DNA from 2 places in the Clostridium sp. Marseille-Q7071 genome. Region 1 is predicted to be linked to the other one. Evidence: predicted binding sites of a transcription regulator. Region 1 holds the regulator's gene; the other holds the start of a gene.
What was found. Region 1 encodes LexA, which represses DNA repair genes until DNA is damaged. Its sites were predicted from a motif close to CNAACANNTGTTNG; they were not measured.
Positions count from the first base shown of each region.

Region 1 (9,379 bases):
GCAGCCATTGGTAGATAAGAAAGAGATTGAGCTAAGACAAAATGCTATTGAAGAACTAATAAAAAATATTTCACTACAAGAAGATCTTGATGAGGCACTAAATGATATTTATGATATAGAGAGATTAGTTGGTAAAATTAGCTCTAAAAGTATAAATGCTAAAGAACTTTTAGCACTAAAAAACTCTATTGAAAAAATTCCAAGGATTAAAGATTTACTATCAAGTTTTAGTGAAGATTTGCTTATAGATATTGAAAAAAACTTAGATGATTTAAAAGATATTTATGAATTTTTACATTGTTCTATTAGTGAAAGCCCAGCGATTTCTGTAAAAGAAGGTAATATAATAAAAGAGGGCTATAATGAAGAAATTGATGAACTTAGAAACTCAAAGAAATGTGGTAAACAATGGATTGCCAATCTTGAGAGTAATGAAAAGAAATCAACTGGAATTAAATCTTTAAAAATAGGTTATAATAAAGTATTCGGCTACTTTATTGAAGTAACTAAAAGTAATTTATCCTTAATTCCAGAGGGAAGATATATAAGAAAGCAAACCTTATCTAATGCTGAAAGATTTATAACTCCCGAACTTAAAGAAATGGAAGATAAAATTTTAGGTGCAGAGGATAAATTAATTTCTTTAGAGTACGAAGTTTTTGTAACTATTAGAGAAGAAATAGAAAAACATGTTGATAGGATGAAGACTTCTGCAAAGCTTATATCAGAATTGGATTCTTTATGTAGTTTGTCCAAGGTTGCAAGGGATAACAATTATATAAAACCATCTATTAATACAAAAGGTATATTAAAAATAGAAGATGGAAGACATCCTGTAGTAGAAAAAATGCTACCAATAAATAGTTTTGTAGGAAATGATACTTTATTAGACGGAAAAGATAATCAAATGTTATTAATAACTGGACCTAATATGGCAGGAAAATCTACTTATATGAGACAAGTTGCGCTTATAACTTTGATGGCACAGATAGGAAGCTTTATACCTGCAAAATCAGCAGATATTTCCGTATGTGATAAAATCTTTACTAGAATCGGTGCTTCTGACGACTTAGCTGGAGGAAAGAGCACCTTCATGGTTGAAATGTGGGAAGTATCAAATATATTAAAGAATGCTACTAATAAAAGTTTAATATTATTAGATGAGGTAGGACGAGGAACAAGCACCTATGATGGGTTAAGTATTGCTTGGGCAGTTATTGAATATATATGCGAAAGCTCAAATATTAAATGTAAAACTTTATTTGCAACTCATTATCACGAGCTTACAAAGTTAGAAAACAAGATAAAGGGTGTTAAAAACTATTCAATTGCAGTTAAAAAAGTTGATAATAATATAATCTTCTTAAGAAAGATAATTCCAGCAGGCGCTGATGAATCCTATGGAATTGAAGTTGCAAAATTAGCAGGGATACCAAATAAAGTTATTGATAGAGCAAGAGAAATACTATCTCATCTTGAAGATAATAACAACAATAAAGATATAACTACTATTTATACTGAAAATAAGGCTGTAATTGTAGAGGAAAAAGATTTACAAGAGGAAATTACTAATAATGAAGTAGCTGTAGATAAAGTAAGTGTAGAAAAAGCAGCTAAAAAAGAAAATAAAGTTGAGGTATTAGAAGAAATACAGCTTGGATTTGAGGATATTCAAAGTATGAATTTAATGAAAGAAATTAAAAATATTGATATTTTAAATATGACTCCAATGGAAGGCTTTAATAAGCTATATGAACTAATCAAGAAAGCAAAATCATTATAAAAATACCTTTTCTTAATAGGAGGTGATTTTTTGAAAAGAATTAATATTTTAGATTTTGAAACTTCAAATAAAATTGCGGCAGGTGAGGTTGTAGAAAGGGCAAGTTCTGTTGTAAAAGAACTTATTGAAAATAGTGTTGATGCTAATTCAAAAAATATTATTATTGAAATAGAAGATAGTGGCAACAAATTGATTAAAATCAGTGATGATGGAGATGGTATTCATCCTGAAGATATAGAAAAAGCCTTTATGCCACATGCCACAAGTAAAATTAGAGGTATAGAAGATATATATAATATTAATAGTTTTGGCTTTAGGGGGGAGGCCCTTTCTAGCATAGCATCTATATCAAAAGTTACATTAAAGAGTAAAACTAAGGATGAACCCTTTGGAAAGGAGATATATGTTGAGGGAGGCAAGGTAGTTCATATTATGGATACAGCTTGTAATGATGGAACTACTATAGAGGTAAGAGATTTATTCTTCAATGTGCCTGCTCGTCAAAAGTTTTTAAAATCAGCTCAAAGGGAAGCTTCATTAATTTCTGATTTAGTGCTGAGATTAGCCTTAGGAAATCATGACATATCCTTTAAACTAATTAATAAAGGGAAAGTAACTATAAATACTTATGGCACAGAAGATATAGTAGAGACTATTAGAGTGTTATATGGCAAGGAAGTAAAGGAAAATATAATTCCTTTTGAAAAATATAATGATATAGTTTCTGTTCATGGTTTTATTGGAAATGCTGAGATAAGCAGAGGTAGTAGAAACAGGCAATCTATATTTGTAAATAAGAGACTTATAAAAAATAGTACAATAACTGCAGCAATAGAGAATGCCTTTAAATCTTTCTTAACAATAAATAAATTTCCTTTCTTCGTATTATTTTTAGATATTTTTCCTGAATTCATTGATCCTAATGTCCATCCTACTAAAGCGGAGATTAAGTTCTTTGATGATAGATCTATATTCAAGTTAGTATTTGATGGAGTTCATAGTGCATTAAGGGAATATATGCAGCATTCTTTTAGTATTGAAGAGGATGTTTTAGTTGTAAAGGAAAAGGAAGTTGTAGATAATAATTATATACAACCTAAATATGAACAAGAAGCCTTTAATGATAGTATTTTTGAAAGAAAAATATCCAATAAGGATATTGAATTTCAATCTATACCTATAGATCTAAAACCATTAAAAAATGTTGATTTAATAAATAACTTTGAAACAAAAGAAGAATTAGTAAAAAAACCTGAAGAAAAATTTGAAAATGAAACTATAAGTACTAAAACTTTAAAAATAAATAATATAGAAGAAAGCCCTATAGAAAACTTAAGTTTACAACCTAAGTTTGGTCATATAAATATTATTGGACAGTTTAATAATACTTATATAATAGGTGAGAGCAATAATGAATTGATATTAATTGATCAGCATGCTGCTCATGAAAAGTATCTTTTCGAAAAATATAGAACATCAATAAAAAAATTGGAAGTAGTGTCTCAAATTTTATTAACTCCAATAGTTATTGAACTAACTTATGAAGATTTTCCTTATTATAGCGAAAATGTAGAAGCTTTTGAGAATGCTGGGTTCAAAATTGAAGATTTTGGCGATAATACTATAAGTATAAGAGAAGTACCTATGTTTTTAGGTAAGCCTGATGTAAAATCTCTATTTTACGAAATATTAGATAATTTAAAAAAACTAGGTAGTGGAGAAACTACAGAAGTTAAGTATAATAAAATAGCTTCTCTTGCATGTAGAGCAGCAGTAAAAGCTAATGATAAGTTATCAATAATGGAGATGGAGAAGTTAATGGAAGATTTGCGTTATATTGAGGAACCATTTACTTGTCCTCATGGGAGACCTACTATGATCAAAATAACATTAAATGAACTAGAAAAAAGATTTAAAAGAATACAATAGAATAGAGTTTAGGTGAGATTTTATGAAGGATTTGTTTATTCTTGCAGGACCAACTGCAGTGGGAAAAACTGAAATATCCATTAAGCTGGCAAAAAAACTAAATGGTGAGATAATTTCCTGTGATTCAATGCAAATATATAAAGAAATGGATATTGGATCTGCTAAGATAACTAGAGAGGAAATGAAGGGAATAGAACATTATTTAGTGGATATTATTAATCCAAGTGAAGAATTTAGTGTGGCTCAATTTAAAGAATACGCTGAAGATGCTATCCACAAAATTTATGATAAAAATAAGCTACCTATGGTGGTAGGAGGTACAGGGCTTTATATTAACTCCCTTATCTACAATTATAGTTTTGGTGATACCAGTAAGGATGAAAAGTATAGAGAGTATTTAAGCAGTCTAGCAGAGCAAAATGGCAAGGATTATGTTCATAATATGCTTAAAGAAATAGATGAAGACAGTTTTCAGAAGCTTTATCCCAATGATTTAAAGCGAGTGATTAGAGCATTAGAAGTATATAAGACTACAGGTAAGACTATGAGTGAGTACTTAGCTGAACAAAATATTTATGATATACCTTATAATGTATATTACTATGTACTAACCATGAATAGAGAAAAGCTTTATGAACGAATTAATAAAAGAGTAGATATTATGATGGAAAAAGGACTCTTAGAAGAAGTAATTGCATTAAAAAATAAAGGGTATACTGAAGATATGCAATCTATGAAAGGAATAGGGTATAAAGAACTACTATATCACTTAAAAGGCGAGATATCTTTAGAAAAATCTATTGATATGATTAAGCAATTTAGTAGAAATTATGCTAAGAGGCAGCTTACATGGTTTAGAAAAGATCCTAGAGTAGTTTGGGTAGACAAAGATAGGTTCAATAATGATGATGAAGTTGCTAAGTTTATCGAAGAAGATTTTAAAAGAAAAATATTAATGAATAATTAAAACTAAATAATTTCCCAAATAAAAGGATTTTATAATTATTCATAGAATAAGTTAATTATATTTACGGAGGTGTTTTTAATGAGTAAATCTACAAATAATTTACAAGATATATTTTTGAATGGTGCTAGAAAAAACAAAGTGCCAGTTACAATACATTTAACAAATGGATTTCAAATAAAGGGTAATGTTACTGGTTTTGATAGCTTTACAGTTATTTTATATTCTGATGGAAAACAAATGCTAATTTATAAACATGCTATATCAACAATTACTCCTCTAAGACCAATTTTATTCAATAGTTCAAATGAAAATTCTAATGAAGATTAAATACATAAAATATACTTAGATTAAAAAATCTAGGTATATTTTATTTTAGGCATACTAAAGAAAATAACTAGTCAAAAGTTATGTATATTTTACGCTATACTGACTATTTTTTTAATATGACTTAGCTCATAAAACTCTTATTCAAGTAAATTATTGAGATTTGATTATTATTATTTACTATGTTAGTATTATGAAGGTAGTTTTTGTATAAGGAGATATGAATTATGATAGATATAACTAAAGAGTTTCTAATGAAAAAATATAATATAAATTCTACGCTTTTAGAGCTTTATGAAAATGCATTAGAAGATGTAAAACCACAATTTGAAAAATTAGATGAAATAAGAGAATATAATCAGCTTAAGGTTTTAAATGCACTTCAAGAGGAAAGAATAAGTGATATGCATTTTACTAATTCTTCTGGGTATGGATATGGAGATATAGGAAGAGATGCCTTAGATAAAGTTTATGCTAAAGTATTTAATACTGAAGCTGCTTTAGTTAGACCTCACTTTGTTAATGGCACTCATGCTATTGGTGCAGCCTTATTTGGAAATTTGAGGCCTGGTGATACAATGGTTAGTGTTTGTGGAGCACCTTATGATACTCTTCATAGCATAATTGGAATTAGTGAAGAGAAAAATATAGGTTCATTAAAAGAGTATGGTGTAAATTATAAACAGATAGATTTGGAAGAAAATAAAAAAGTTAATATAGAAGCTATGAAATCTATATTAAGAGAAGATAATACTGTAAAATTAGTACATATTCAAAGATCAACAGGTTATGGCTGGAGAAAATCCTTATTAGTAGAAGATATAAGACCGATAATTAAAGCAGTTAAGGAAATAAATGAAGATATAATATGTTTCGTAGATAATTGTTATGGTGAATTTATACAGATTATCGAGCCTACAGATGTAGGAGCAGACTTGGTAGCAGGTTCGCTTATTAAAAATATTGGTGGAGGTATAGCTCCAACTGGAGGATATATAGCTGGAAAAGAAGAGTACGTAAATCAAGCAGCATATAGGTTAACTATACCAGGAATAGGTGGAGAATGCGGTTCTACCTTTGGAGTAATGAGAACACTGTTCCAAGGATTATTCTTAGCACCTCATATTGCTATTGAAGCAGTTAAAGGAGCAATATTTTGTGCTAGAATTATGGAATTAGCAGGTTTTGAGGTTCTTCCAAAGTATAATGATGAAAGAAGCGATATAATTCAAGCAATTAAGTTTAATGATAAAGAGAAATTAATAAAATTCTGCAAAGGAATTCAAGCAGGATCACCAATAGATTCTTTTGTAGAATGTGAGCCGTGGGATATGCCAGGATATAGTGATCAAGTTATAATGGCGGCAGGTGCCTTTATTCAAGGTTCTTCAATAGAGTTATCTGCTGATGCTCCAATTAGAGATCCATTTATAGCATATCTTCAAGGTGGATTGACTTTTGACCACGCTAAAACAGGAATATTAATTGCATTAGGGAAAATATTTGCATAATAAAAGCGTGACATTTTGTCACGCTTTTATTAATACTTTCTATATAACCCTGCAAGCTTTCCAAGAATAGTACAATCTTTTACTAAAATTGGATTCATCGAAGCATTTTCGGGTTGAAGTCTTATATAGCCATCTTCCTTATAAAAAGTTTTAATTGTAGCCTCATTTTCGATAAGAGCTACTACAATATCACCATTATTGGCTACAGAAGTTTTTTCTATAATCGCCAAATCACCATCAAATATTCCAGCCTCAATCATACTTTCTCCAGAAACTTTTAATATAAAAAGATCATTTTTATTTTTTATAAAATTTATTGGCATAGAAAATGTATCTTCAATACTTTCATGAGCAAGTATAGGCTCACCAGCAGTTATTTTACCTACTATAGGAATATCTATTAACTCTTTTTTTATTGGAGAGCCTAATAAAAGCTCTATTGCTCTAGGTTTAGTGGGATCACGTCTTATAAGTCCTTTTTTTTCAAGACGAGATAGATGACCATGAACCGTAGAGGTTGATTTTAAATTTACTGCTTCGCATATTTCTCTAACAGAAGGCGGATAACCTTTTGTGGATATTTGTTCTTTTAAAAATTCATATATTTCAATTTGTTTATTATTCTTAACATCAGCCATAGAACCACCTCATTTCTTAGAGAAATTATATCATAAGAAATTTTAAATATCAAACTTATGTTCTATAAGACATATGAAATTTCAATATGTTTATAATAAGTGAATTTAAATAATACTAATAATAAAGTTAAAATTATTTCAATTTAACATTTTTTCCTGTATACTTATGTAGTTTACAAAGTTAGGCATCTTCAAAAAAATAATAGACCAGTATATTAGCCTATTTTCCATCATACTACGTCGTCAGAACCCGCCCATAGCGCCACTATGAGCAGAACCTAACGCCTTGTCTGATATGGAGGCATATTCAAAAAAATAACTAGTCAGTATACTCATCTATTTTGTATCATACTGCGTCGTCAGAACTCCATGATAGTTAAACTATCATGAAAACCTGTCTTCTTGTCTGATATGAAATATATTTCGCATCTTTAACTAGCTATTTTATTTCATATGCTTAAAATATACTAACATCTTTGATCTATTATTTTCTTTCAGATGCCTTATAGGAAAGCTTAAGGAGAGAGAAAGATGACAAATAGTTTCAGTGATTTAAATATAAGTGAAAATATAATTAAGGGTTTAGGTGTACAAGAAATAAGGATACCAACAAAAATACAACAGAAATCTATACCATATATATCTGACAATAAAGATGTAGTTGCACAATCAGAAACTGGTAGTGGAAAAACTTTAGCTTATCTGTTACCTCTTTTTCAAAAAATTGATGCTTCAAAAAGAGAAAATCAAGCTATAATATTAACTCCTACCCACGAGTTAGCAGTACAAGTACAAAAGGTAGTAGATACTTTGTCTAAAAATAGTAATTACAATATAACCTCTTCAGTTATAATTGGAAATGTAAATATTAAGCGTCAAGTAGAAAAGTTAAAAGAAAAACCCCATATAATTGTTGGTTCTACTGGAAGAATATTAGAATTAATAAAAATGAAGAAGATTTCTGGTCACACAATAAAAACTATAATTATAGATGAATGCGATAAGCTATTAGATATAAATAACATAGAAAATACAAAAGCTGTAATAAAGACTACTTTAAGAGAAAGGCAAGTCTTATGTTTTTCAGCAACTTTAACAGAAGAAGTTATTAATTTTTCAAAGGAAATGATGAAGGAACCTATTATTATAAAAAGTGAAGTAGAAAATGTAACAAATAAAAATATTGATCATATATATTTTATTTGCGATAGAAGAGATAAAATTCTTATGGTAAGAAAATTAGTAGCAGCTTTAAATCCTAGAAAAGCAATAGTATTTATTAATAAAAGTGATGAGATTGAAATAATGGCAGAGAAGCTTAGATATCATAAACTAAAAGCTGAATCAATTCATGGTACATCTTTTAAAAGTGATAGAAAAAAAGCTATGGATGCTTTTATTAATGGTAAATCTAATATATTAGTTTCTTCTGATTTGGCCTCTCGAGGTCTTGATATTAAAGGTGTCACCCATGTTATAAATCTAGATATACCAGAAAACTCAATGGATTATATACATAGGGTAGGAAGATGTGGAAGGGGTAATGAAAGAGGCGTAGCCATATCAATAGTAACAGAAAGAGAAGAAACTATTATTTCTCAATATAAAAATAAATTTAAGATTAATATTGATTTAAAGGATATATATTATGGTAAAATTATTAATCCTAAAGAAAAACAGTTTATAAAGAAAGATAAAGGCATAACGTCTAAACCAAAAACTAAATTTAAGAATAATAATAAAAATAGTAAAGAAAAAACATATAAAGAAGCAAAAAATAAGAAAACTTCTGAGAAAAAATTTAAATAACAATATATGCTGAAATTTATTAGTTTAACATAATTTCAACAAGAATTCTCCCATCTTCTTAGGTGGGAGATGAATTGGTGCTAACTAAATAAAATGAGAAATAAGGTGATATTGTGCTAAAAGCTTATAAATATAGGATATATCCTAATCAAGAACAGAGAGTATATTTAGCTAAAACATTTGGTTGTGCTAGGTTCGTCTATAACAAAATGTTGAGTGATAGGATTAAAGCCTATGAAGAAAATAAAGATTTAGATATTTAAAAATTAAATATCCTACACCAGCGCAATATAAATATGAATTTCCTTGGCTGAAAGAAGTTGATAGTTTAGCACTTTCTAATGAACAATTAAATTTAGACAAAGCGTATAAAAACTTTTTCAGAGATAAATCAGTAGGGTTTCCAAAATTCAAAAGC
Region 1 is NZ_CBCOPR010000001.1:2,825,419-2,834,797, forward strand. It holds gene mutS (DNA mismatch repair protein MutS) at 1-1,783, shown strand, start outside; gene mutL (DNA mismatch repair endonuclease MutL) at 1,814-3,712, shown strand; gene miaA (tRNA (adenosine(37)-N6)-dimethylallyltransferase MiaA) at 3,735-4,679, shown strand; gene hfq (RNA chaperone Hfq) at 4,758-5,006, shown strand; gene ACWPW7_RS13330 (methionine gamma-lyase family protein) at 5,231-6,514, shown strand; gene lexA (transcriptional repressor LexA) at 6,544-7,152, opposite strand; gene ACWPW7_RS13340 (DEAD/DEAH box helicase) at 7,684-8,961, shown strand; gene ACWPW7_RS13345 (helix-turn-helix domain-containing protein) at 9,075-9,224, shown strand; partial or broken gene ACWPW7_RS13350 (RNA-guided endonuclease TnpB family protein) at 9,272-9,379, shown strand, end outside.

Region 2 (9,379 bases), 1.1 Mb from region 1:
TATTGTTAATAAGTTCTCTAAAATCTTTATTTCTTTCTATAAATTCTATATTGCTCTGTTTTATATTTTCATCTAAATAAAGTGCATTATATTTAGATAATATTATATTCTCCTTATTAAGTTGTGAATCTTTTATATCTAAATAATCAATTATATTAGCTACATTTTTTAATTCTTTTTCCTCTAAAGATACAAAATCACCATTTTTAAGCTTATGATATTTTTTCTTTTCTTTTAAAGATTTAAATATATCTTTAAGTTCGCTTTTATTAATCCCATCTATGTCAAAGCTAAACTCTAAAAGATCATCATTATTTAATCTTATAGCAGCTTTATAATTTGATGACGTGTAAATTTTCATATTTTTAAAGCTATCGGAATAGTAAACCTCTCCAAAATTTTGAAGTTCATAAACTTTATCTAAAATAAAATCAATAATTTTGTCTTGATCTTTTAAGATAAAGGTCTCATTATCTTCTACAAATCCACAATTATTTATATTATTTATAACTTTTGTTTCCTCTTTCAAATCTCTTATCAATATTTTGTTTGAAATTTTATCTAAATTATTTTTAATAGGATTTATACTTACATCCCCATAATCAAAAGAAATTTTAGCGCTTATATTTTCATCAACTTTATCTAAATAAATTTTAGTATTTAAATTTTCTTCATAAAAATTGTTCTGTATATTTTTATCTATTTTTACTCTAGCTCCACTATTTTTTAATGCTGGTATTATATAATTTGCTATATTTTCTCCTTGCTCCATAGAAAAAATCAATTGATTCTCTCTACGTTTTCTCATCTCATCAAAGATAGGTTTACAAAGTTTTATTTGTTCTTCTGTGAGTATATATATTTTATCCTTATAGTAGACTATACCTCCATCTTTAGTTAATACATTAAATTTATTACTGTGTGATAAATAAATTTTATTATCCTTGCTTTCAATATTAAAATTTAAAGGGAACATCTCATCTTCTACTTTTATATTCTTAATAGTTCCAAATTCATTAATTGTATTTATTGTTTTACCTTTAAATATTGTAAAAAACCTTTTAACATGCATATCTGTTAAATAAGCTTTTTTGCCTTTTAACATTTTAAAATTAACTGAAGAATAACTATTAGCTTCAATAATATTATTTAACTCGTGAATCTCAAGTAACAAATTAATAAGTTTCATGTCATTATCATTAAAATATTGTTCATCAAGATTTAATGTAAACCCTTTTCCATACTCTAAACATTGCTTTTTATCTATAGCCTCTAAAAAAGATTTCATATTCTTAATCACATATTTTTTATTTACTCCTAATTTAAGTTCTATAGAACTATATTTTTCATATTTATCTATAGGATAATATATAATGTCTATAGAAAGCTCTTGCTTTGAGTTTTTATTATCTTCAAAATTACTTTTATAGTTTTCTATTAAATTTTCAATAAAATTTTCTCTTGAGTTTTTTTCTTTTAATTCTATGGCCATTTGGGAATAGTTTAATAATACAGCTACAACGTGTTTACAAGCTTTTTGATGACCATAATCATTAAAAGCAAGACAAGTACAATTACAAGAAAGCCTTTTAAAATTTTCTCTTAAAGCTATTTCTACAACATAACTATTATAATAAGAACTAGACTCTACATTAGCTTTTATATATTGTATTTCTTCATCCAACATACTATTATATCCATTTTTAATATCAAAATTAAAAACTCGTCCTTGTCTATAGCAACTTAACCCTCTATTAAATGTACCTAAATCTGTCAATTGTTTTATACTTTGTGCATTAATACTCAAAATCTTAACACCTCGTTATGTTTTATTCCTATCTAAATATTATAACCTAATTTTATATTTGCAACATTAGACATATTTTAAAATAACTAGTTAACAAATTAATGTGTCTATTATAATAAATTATATTTTTATTATAATTAGGACTGTCCAATTCACAATGCAAAATTCACAATTGTGGAAATTTCTCAGCATAGGCTGAAAAATTTAGAATTAATTTATTTTTGAAGTTACGAAGTAACTTCTTATAAAAACTAGCAATTGTATTGCTAATGAAAAATTCATTAAAGAAATTAGTTTGATCAAAACTAATTTCCACCGCATTGTGAATTATGAATTGTGAACTGCGCATTATTTTAAGTTATGAATTGAGGTATCTTCTTCTATTTTTAGATTGATAACTATAATATTTATAATAATTTTATATACTTTCCCCCTACAACCATGCGAACATATGTGCTATAATTGATTCAAATGTAAATATATAAGCTTAAAAAATCAATAAATATGTGAAAATATTAGAACTATTGAGTTCACAACTTTGTCAATTTACAGTGTATTATTTTAATTAAGGGGAAATAGTATTATGAATATAATGGATAAACTTAAAATATTATCAGATGCTGCAAAATATGATGTCTCCTGTTCTTCTAGTGGAAGCAATAGAAAAAATACTAAAGATGGTATAGGTAATGCTAGTGTTAGTGGTATATGTCATAGCTTTGCATCAGATGGTAGATGTATTTCTCTTCTAAAAATACTCCTAACTAACTATTGCATTTATGATTGCGTTTATTGCATAAATAGAATAAGTAACGATGTTCCTAGAGCCTTTTTTACTCCCCAGGAGATCATCGATTTAACTATAAACTTTTATCAAAGAAATTATATAGAAGGATTATTTTTAAGTTCTGCAATAATACAAAATGCTAATTATACTATGGAACTATTATTAAAAGTTGTTAAAAGTTTAAGACTTGAATATAAATTTAATGGATATATTCACGTTAAAGCTATTCCTGGTGCTGATGATGCTTTAATTGAAGAAGCTGGAAAATATGTAGATAGAATGAGTATTAACATTGAACTTCCCTCCTCTCAAGGACTAAAATTATTGGCACCTCAGAAATCTAAAGAAAATATACTAAAACCTATGGATTTTATAAAAAATCAAATAATTCATTCAGTAGATAATAAAAAACGCTTTAAATCTGCCCCTTCCTTTGTTCCTGGAGGTCAAAGTACACAACTTATTGTAGGTGCAACCAAAGAAAGTGATTTTGATATATTAAAATTATGTGAAGGGCTTTATAACAAGTACTCTTTAAAAAGAGTATATTATTCTGCTTATGTACCTGTTAACAATAGTCCTAAGCTACCAGATATAAAAAATCCTCCACTACTTAGAGAAAATAGATTATATCAAGCTGACTGGCTTTTAAGATTCTATGGATTTAAAGCCTCCGAGCTTTTAAATGAAACTAATCCTAATTTTCACGAAAAACTAGATCCTAAAATTACGTACGCTCTTAATAACATAGATAAATTTCCTGTGGAAATTAATACTGCATCATATGAATTATTGCTTAGAATCCCAGGTATAGGAGTGAGATCTGCAAAAAGAATTGTATTAACTAGAAAAGTGTCCTTTTTAAGTTTCGATGATATAAAAAAATTAGGTGTAGTATTAAAGAGAGCTCAATATTTTATAACCTGTAGAGGAAAGTACTATGGTGATGTAGGATTTGATAGAGACAAAATAGAAAATAGATTATTAATAAAAGAAGAAAAACTTAAGACAACAAACTCCAATTATGAACAACTTTCTTTCTTCTCTACTGTTCCTACCATATATAAAAAAGAGGATAAAGTTAAAGCGATTACAGGAGAGATTTAATACAATTGAGAATTGACAATTGACAATTAAGGTTGAAATTATTTTAGACAAAATAATTTCTTTAATTATATGACGAACACTGTTCGCCGCTACATTTAATCAATTCTAAATTTCTCAGTTTCTGCTGAGAAATATCCACAATTGTCCATTGTCAATAGTCAATTCTCAATTGAATATAAGAGGTGTTCTATGATTGTTTATATTTTTGATGGAAGTTTTGAAGGGTATTTAACCTCCATTTATGAAAGTTATTATAATAATAAAAAACCTAATTTAATTATTACTGAAGCAAACTATGAGCCAAATTTAATAGATGAATTTATAAATATATCTACTAACTATGAAAAAGCTAATAAGGTTTATAAATCCATGAATAAAAATTTTTCTTATGAAGTGATAAAAAACATAATTTATTGTTTTTTAAGTAGCTATTCTAATACTTATACTTTACTTTATAAATATATTAGATTAGGCTTTAAATTGGGAAATGAAATTGAACTTCATCTTCATAATGAAATTGTAATGGAAATTGTTAAGATTGTAAGAAGAGTTAACGTTGAAAGACATAGTATGTTGGGTTTTGTAAGATTTAAAAAAATAGGAGATAACCATTATTACTCAGCTATTGAGCCTGATCATAATATTTTAACATTAATTGCTCCTCACTTCTCTTCAAGGTTTTCTAATGAAAATTTTATAATCCATGACCTTAAAAGAAATTTAGCTATTATAAATAAAAATGACACTTGGAGTATAGATGTGTTGACAAAAGAAGATGGAAAAGTATTTCTAAATGCAAAAGATGAAGGAGAATATGAAACTCTATGGAAAAATTATTTTAACTCTACATCCATCAGTAGTCGTGAAAATTTAAAACTTCAACGTCAGCATATGCCTATCAGATATTGGAAGCATTTAACTGAAAAATTATAATTAATATATAATCTTATCTGGTATAAATATAATATTTATACCTTTCAATTTTCTCATTATATAACTTTAATTTGAAAATTCTCCGTTTAATTCTTATAATAGTTATGGGCTTAATTTTTTAAAATTAAAGAAGGTGATATTTTGAGTAAAGATAGCAATACCCTTAAAGCTTTATCTCATTGGCAAAATTTTAAACAAAAGCTTATTCTAAAATCAATTTTAGTAGGAGCTTTTTCTGGACTTATTGCAGTACTTTACAGATTTACTTTAGAAAAAATGGAACATTTAAGCCAAAATATCTATAAGTTTCAAAGAACAAATTATTGGTTTATTCCACTCTGGTTTATTCTTCTTATAGCCCTAGCATTAATAGTAGGTTTTATAGTAAAAAAAGAACCTATGATTAGTGGTAGCGGTATCCCCCAAGTTGAAGGTACAGTTCTCGGGCCATTAAAAATGAATTGGTTAAAAGTTGCTATATCAAAATTTGTAGGAGGTGCACTTTCTATTTTAGGAGGGCTTTCCTTAGGTAGAGAAGGTCCATCTATACAGATAGGAGCTGCTATAGGTCAAGGTGTTTCAAAAGGATTAAATTCTGATCACAATGAAGAAAGATATCTAATCACTAGTGGTGCTAGTGCTGGACTTGCTGCTGCTTTTAATGCTCCTTTAGCAGGTGTTATATTTTCTTTAGAAGAAGTACACAAAAGCTTCTCTCCATTAATATTATTAAGTACAATGACAGCATCTATAACTGCAGATTTTACTTCTAAACTATTTTTTGGCTTTAACACCGCCTTTAAATTTGACAATTTATCTTCATTACCTCTAAGTAGTTATGGTTATCTAATTATCCTAGGTGTAATTATTGGTATAGGAGGAGTAATATTTAACTCACTTCTTGTAAAAGCCTTAAATTTATATAATAGTCAGAAATGGCTACCGCCTCAATTTAGAATTATAATTCCCTTTGTGATAGCTGGAATATTAGGGTTAATACTTCCTCAAGTATTAGGTGGAGGTCATAGCCTTGTAATGTCTATAATTGAAAAAAATCCTACATTAAAAATTTTATTCATACTTCTAATAGTTAAATTTTTATTTACTATGATAAGTTTTGGTTCCGGTGCACCAGGTGGAATATTCCTTCCACTCTTAGTAATAGGTGCAATTATAGGATGTATATATGGAAATATTTTAGTAAACTTAGGGTTGACTTCTCCTGATTATATACATAATTTTATGATATTAGCTATGGCAGGATACTTAACTGCAATAGTCCGTGCCCCTATTACTGGTGCAGTATTAATTACTGAAATGACCGGATCTTTAAGCCACTTATTATCTTTATCTATAGTATCTATAATAGGATATTTAGTTGCAGACTTTTTAGGTTCAAAACCTATTTATGAAACTCTCTTACACAGATTGTTAAGTAAAGAAAAAAATGATAATTTTCCAATAAATGAAGCGAAGAAAACAATATTAGAAATTCCTGTTTCTATATGTTCCTACTTAGACAAGAAAAAGATTAAAGATATTCAATGGCCAGAAAATTGCCTTTTAGTTGGAATACAAAGAAGTGGAGTTGAAATTATTCCTAAAGGAGATACCTATATTTTAGGTGGAGATTACCTTGTAGTCCTTGCTGATGAAGATAAAAGTAGTAATATTACAGAGTATCTTATGAAAATAGCATATGAATAAAAAAAATCCTGATTACTCAGGGTTTTTTTGTTGAAATTAAATATACAAAAACAATTGATTTTTTAGTATTATAATTTAGAAATATTCAACTCATAACTTTTTCAATTCACAATTCACAATGCAAAATTCACAATTTTGGACATTTCTCAGCAATAGCTGAGAAATTATAATTGATTTATCTTTGAAGTTACGTAGTCACCTCTATTAAAAAATCTATTTAAAGAAATTAATTTGTAAAATTAATTTCCACCACAGTTGTCAATTTTCCATTCTCAATTGTCTAACTGTAGGGGCGAACATTGTTCGCCAGAAAACTTAAATCTGTTCCCATTATCAGATATTGGACAGATAGTTGATATTTCAATAAACAATATTTTGAAATATTATCCTAATACTAAAATTGATAACTATATTATTATATCAAATCATATTCATATAATCATAGTGGCAGAATTTGATGATACTAGATATACAAAAAGAACTGGCGAACAATGTTCGCCCCTACTAAAAAACTAACAATTGTATTGTTAGTTTAAAATCAGTTAAAGAAATTAGTTTGATAAAACTAATTTCCTCCTTAATTCTTCATCTTTCATACTTAATTCTTAATCTCTATATTTTATCTATATACTCTTTTATATGTCTCAATAAACTCATCTACTGTTAAAAAAGTATGGTTATATCCTAGTTTCTTACAAAGTTGAGTTATGTGAGGTGCTTCTAAATAAGCCTTATTTATTATCTCTTCTTTTGAAAATACATCTCTTGTATTTCCATCTAGAAGTATTTGTCCTTTGTTAAAAACTATAGTTCTTTCAAAGCATTCTGCAACAAAGTCCATATCATGAATTATCGTTATTACTAATTTTCTTTGTTCTTTTAACTTCTCTATAATCTGCTTTATCTTTTCTCTTCCTTTATAATCTTGAGCAATAGTAGGTTCATCCAAGATTATAATATCGGTGTTCATTGCTATAATAGAAGCAATAGATATTAATTTTCTATCAGATAATCCCAAATCATAGGGATTATCATTTAATTTATTTCCTAACCCTACCATTTCTAGTGCATTCATAGAATTTTCCATAGCCTTATCTTTAGGTAATCCTATATTTAACGGACCAAACATAACTTCATCTATTATTTTATTCTTAAAAATTTGATCATTAGGATTTTGAAAAACTAATCCTATATGCTTTGATAGCTCTGCCACTGTAATTTCTTTAGTATTCATATTATGAATAAATATATCTCCACTACAAGGCTTTAATAATCCCTTCAGGAGCTTTACAAAAGTTGTTTTGCCTGCACCATTTTGTCCCACTATAGCAGTAGCAGTTGAATCAAAATCTAAATTAATATTTTTTAAAATTTTCTCACCTTTTTTATAGGAAAAGTTCAAATTATTAACTATAATTTTTTTCATTGCTCTTCACCACCAAATCATAAGCTTCTTCTAGAGTTATTGGATATAGTTCTGTTTTACTACTTTTAATATTTAATTCTCTACAAATTTTAGTAAAGGATGGATAATTTACTCCATAATCTAATAAATCATCTCTTGAAAATATCTTTTCTGGTACATCAAAATCTATAATTTTCCCATCATGAAGAAGTAATACCTTATTAGAATATTTAGCTATTTTCTCTATCTTATGTTCTACCATTATTACTGTCATATCTTCTTTGCTTAAATTCTGAACTGCTCTAAACACCTCTTCTGAGCCTTGTGGATCAAGCTGTGAGGTAGGTTCGTCTAATATAATTATTTCGGGCTTCATTGCTATGATACTAGCAATTGCCATTCTTTGCATTTGTCCTCCAGATAAATCAAAAGGATTTTTATCCTTATATTTATATATATCTAAAAGCTTTAAAGCATAGTCTATTCTCTCTACCATTTCTTCTCTTTTAATTCCCATATTTTCAAGTCCAAAGGCTATTTCTTCATAGAGTGTAAGCTTAGAACCAGTAATTTGAGTAAATGGATTTTGAAATACAATTCCAACCTTTAAACATATATCACTAATATTGCTTTCTTTAATCTCCATTCCATCGATTATTACCTTTCCACCATAGGCTCCACGATAAAAATGAGGTACGAGTCCTACTAAAGCTTGGCAAAGTGTGGATTTTCCTGAGCCATTTTCTCCTACTATACCTATAAATTCTCCTTTTTCTACTTTAAAGGAAATATTCTTTAAAGCCAAATCCTCATTTAAAGGGTATCTGTATTTTAAGCTATCTACAACTATCTTCTCCATAATATAACCCTCCAAATTAATGCTAAAACTATAGATAATATTAAAAACCACTTAATTCCACTATCATAACTTGAACTCTGGCTTTCATTTAAGAAACTTTTCTTTATCTTCGAATTAAACCCTCTCACTTCTAAAGCCATGGCTCTTTCTCTAGTAACAATTAAGGAATTCATAACTACAGGTCCTATTAATGGAAAAAAAGCTTTTATTCTTGTTAAAAGCTTTCCTTCTGTCTCCATCCCCCTAGATCTTTGAGCATCTGTTATAGTTCCCATAGTAGAGCTCATTTCAGGAATAATTTGAAGTACAGAACTCAGTACATAACCTATTTTAGGAGATAGTCCTTTTCTAACTAATTCTTCAATTAAATCCGAAGGCCTAGTAGTAAGTATTAATATTGAAAATCCACATAATATATTTATAACTCTTATACAAATCCTTAAAGCATAAAATAACCCTTCTCTATAAAAGGTAAAATTTCCTACAGAAAAAGCAGGTGTTATATTATCAGCTTTAAATAACCCTTGAATTAAAATAATTGAAAATAATAAAATTGAACTAACGCCTAAAAGAGGAATAACTTTTTTAAAAACTTTACCAACTAATAATATAAAAATACTAATAGCTAAACATATTAACCCCATAGTTACTGTAGGAATTATTATTGGTATAAGAATTGATACTACTATATACATAATCTTATTTATTGGATTTATTTTATGTATTATGGTGTTCTGTTCTGAATATAGTGCTAAACTCTTCATTATATAAGCC
Region 2 is NZ_CBCOPR010000001.1:1,703,789-1,713,167, reverse strand. It holds gene ACWPW7_RS07925 (DEAD/DEAH box helicase) at 1-1,288, opposite strand, end outside; gene ACWPW7_RS07920 (putative DNA modification/repair radical SAM protein) at 2,391-3,701, shown strand; gene ACWPW7_RS07915 (TIGR03915 family putative DNA repair protein) at 3,891-4,634, shown strand; gene ACWPW7_RS07910 (chloride channel protein) at 4,776-6,341, shown strand; gene ACWPW7_RS07905 (hypothetical protein) at 6,618-6,857, shown strand; gene ACWPW7_RS07900 (energy-coupling factor ABC transporter ATP-binding protein) at 6,961-7,767, opposite strand; gene ACWPW7_RS07895 (energy-coupling factor ABC transporter ATP-binding protein) at 7,748-8,605, opposite strand; gene ACWPW7_RS07890 (energy-coupling factor transporter transmembrane component T family protein) at 8,593-9,369, opposite strand.
Region 2: ACWPW7_RS07920 (putative DNA modification/repair radical SAM protein) is a predicted target of LexA. The motif match lies at 2,252-2,265, and genes of this name have one in related genera.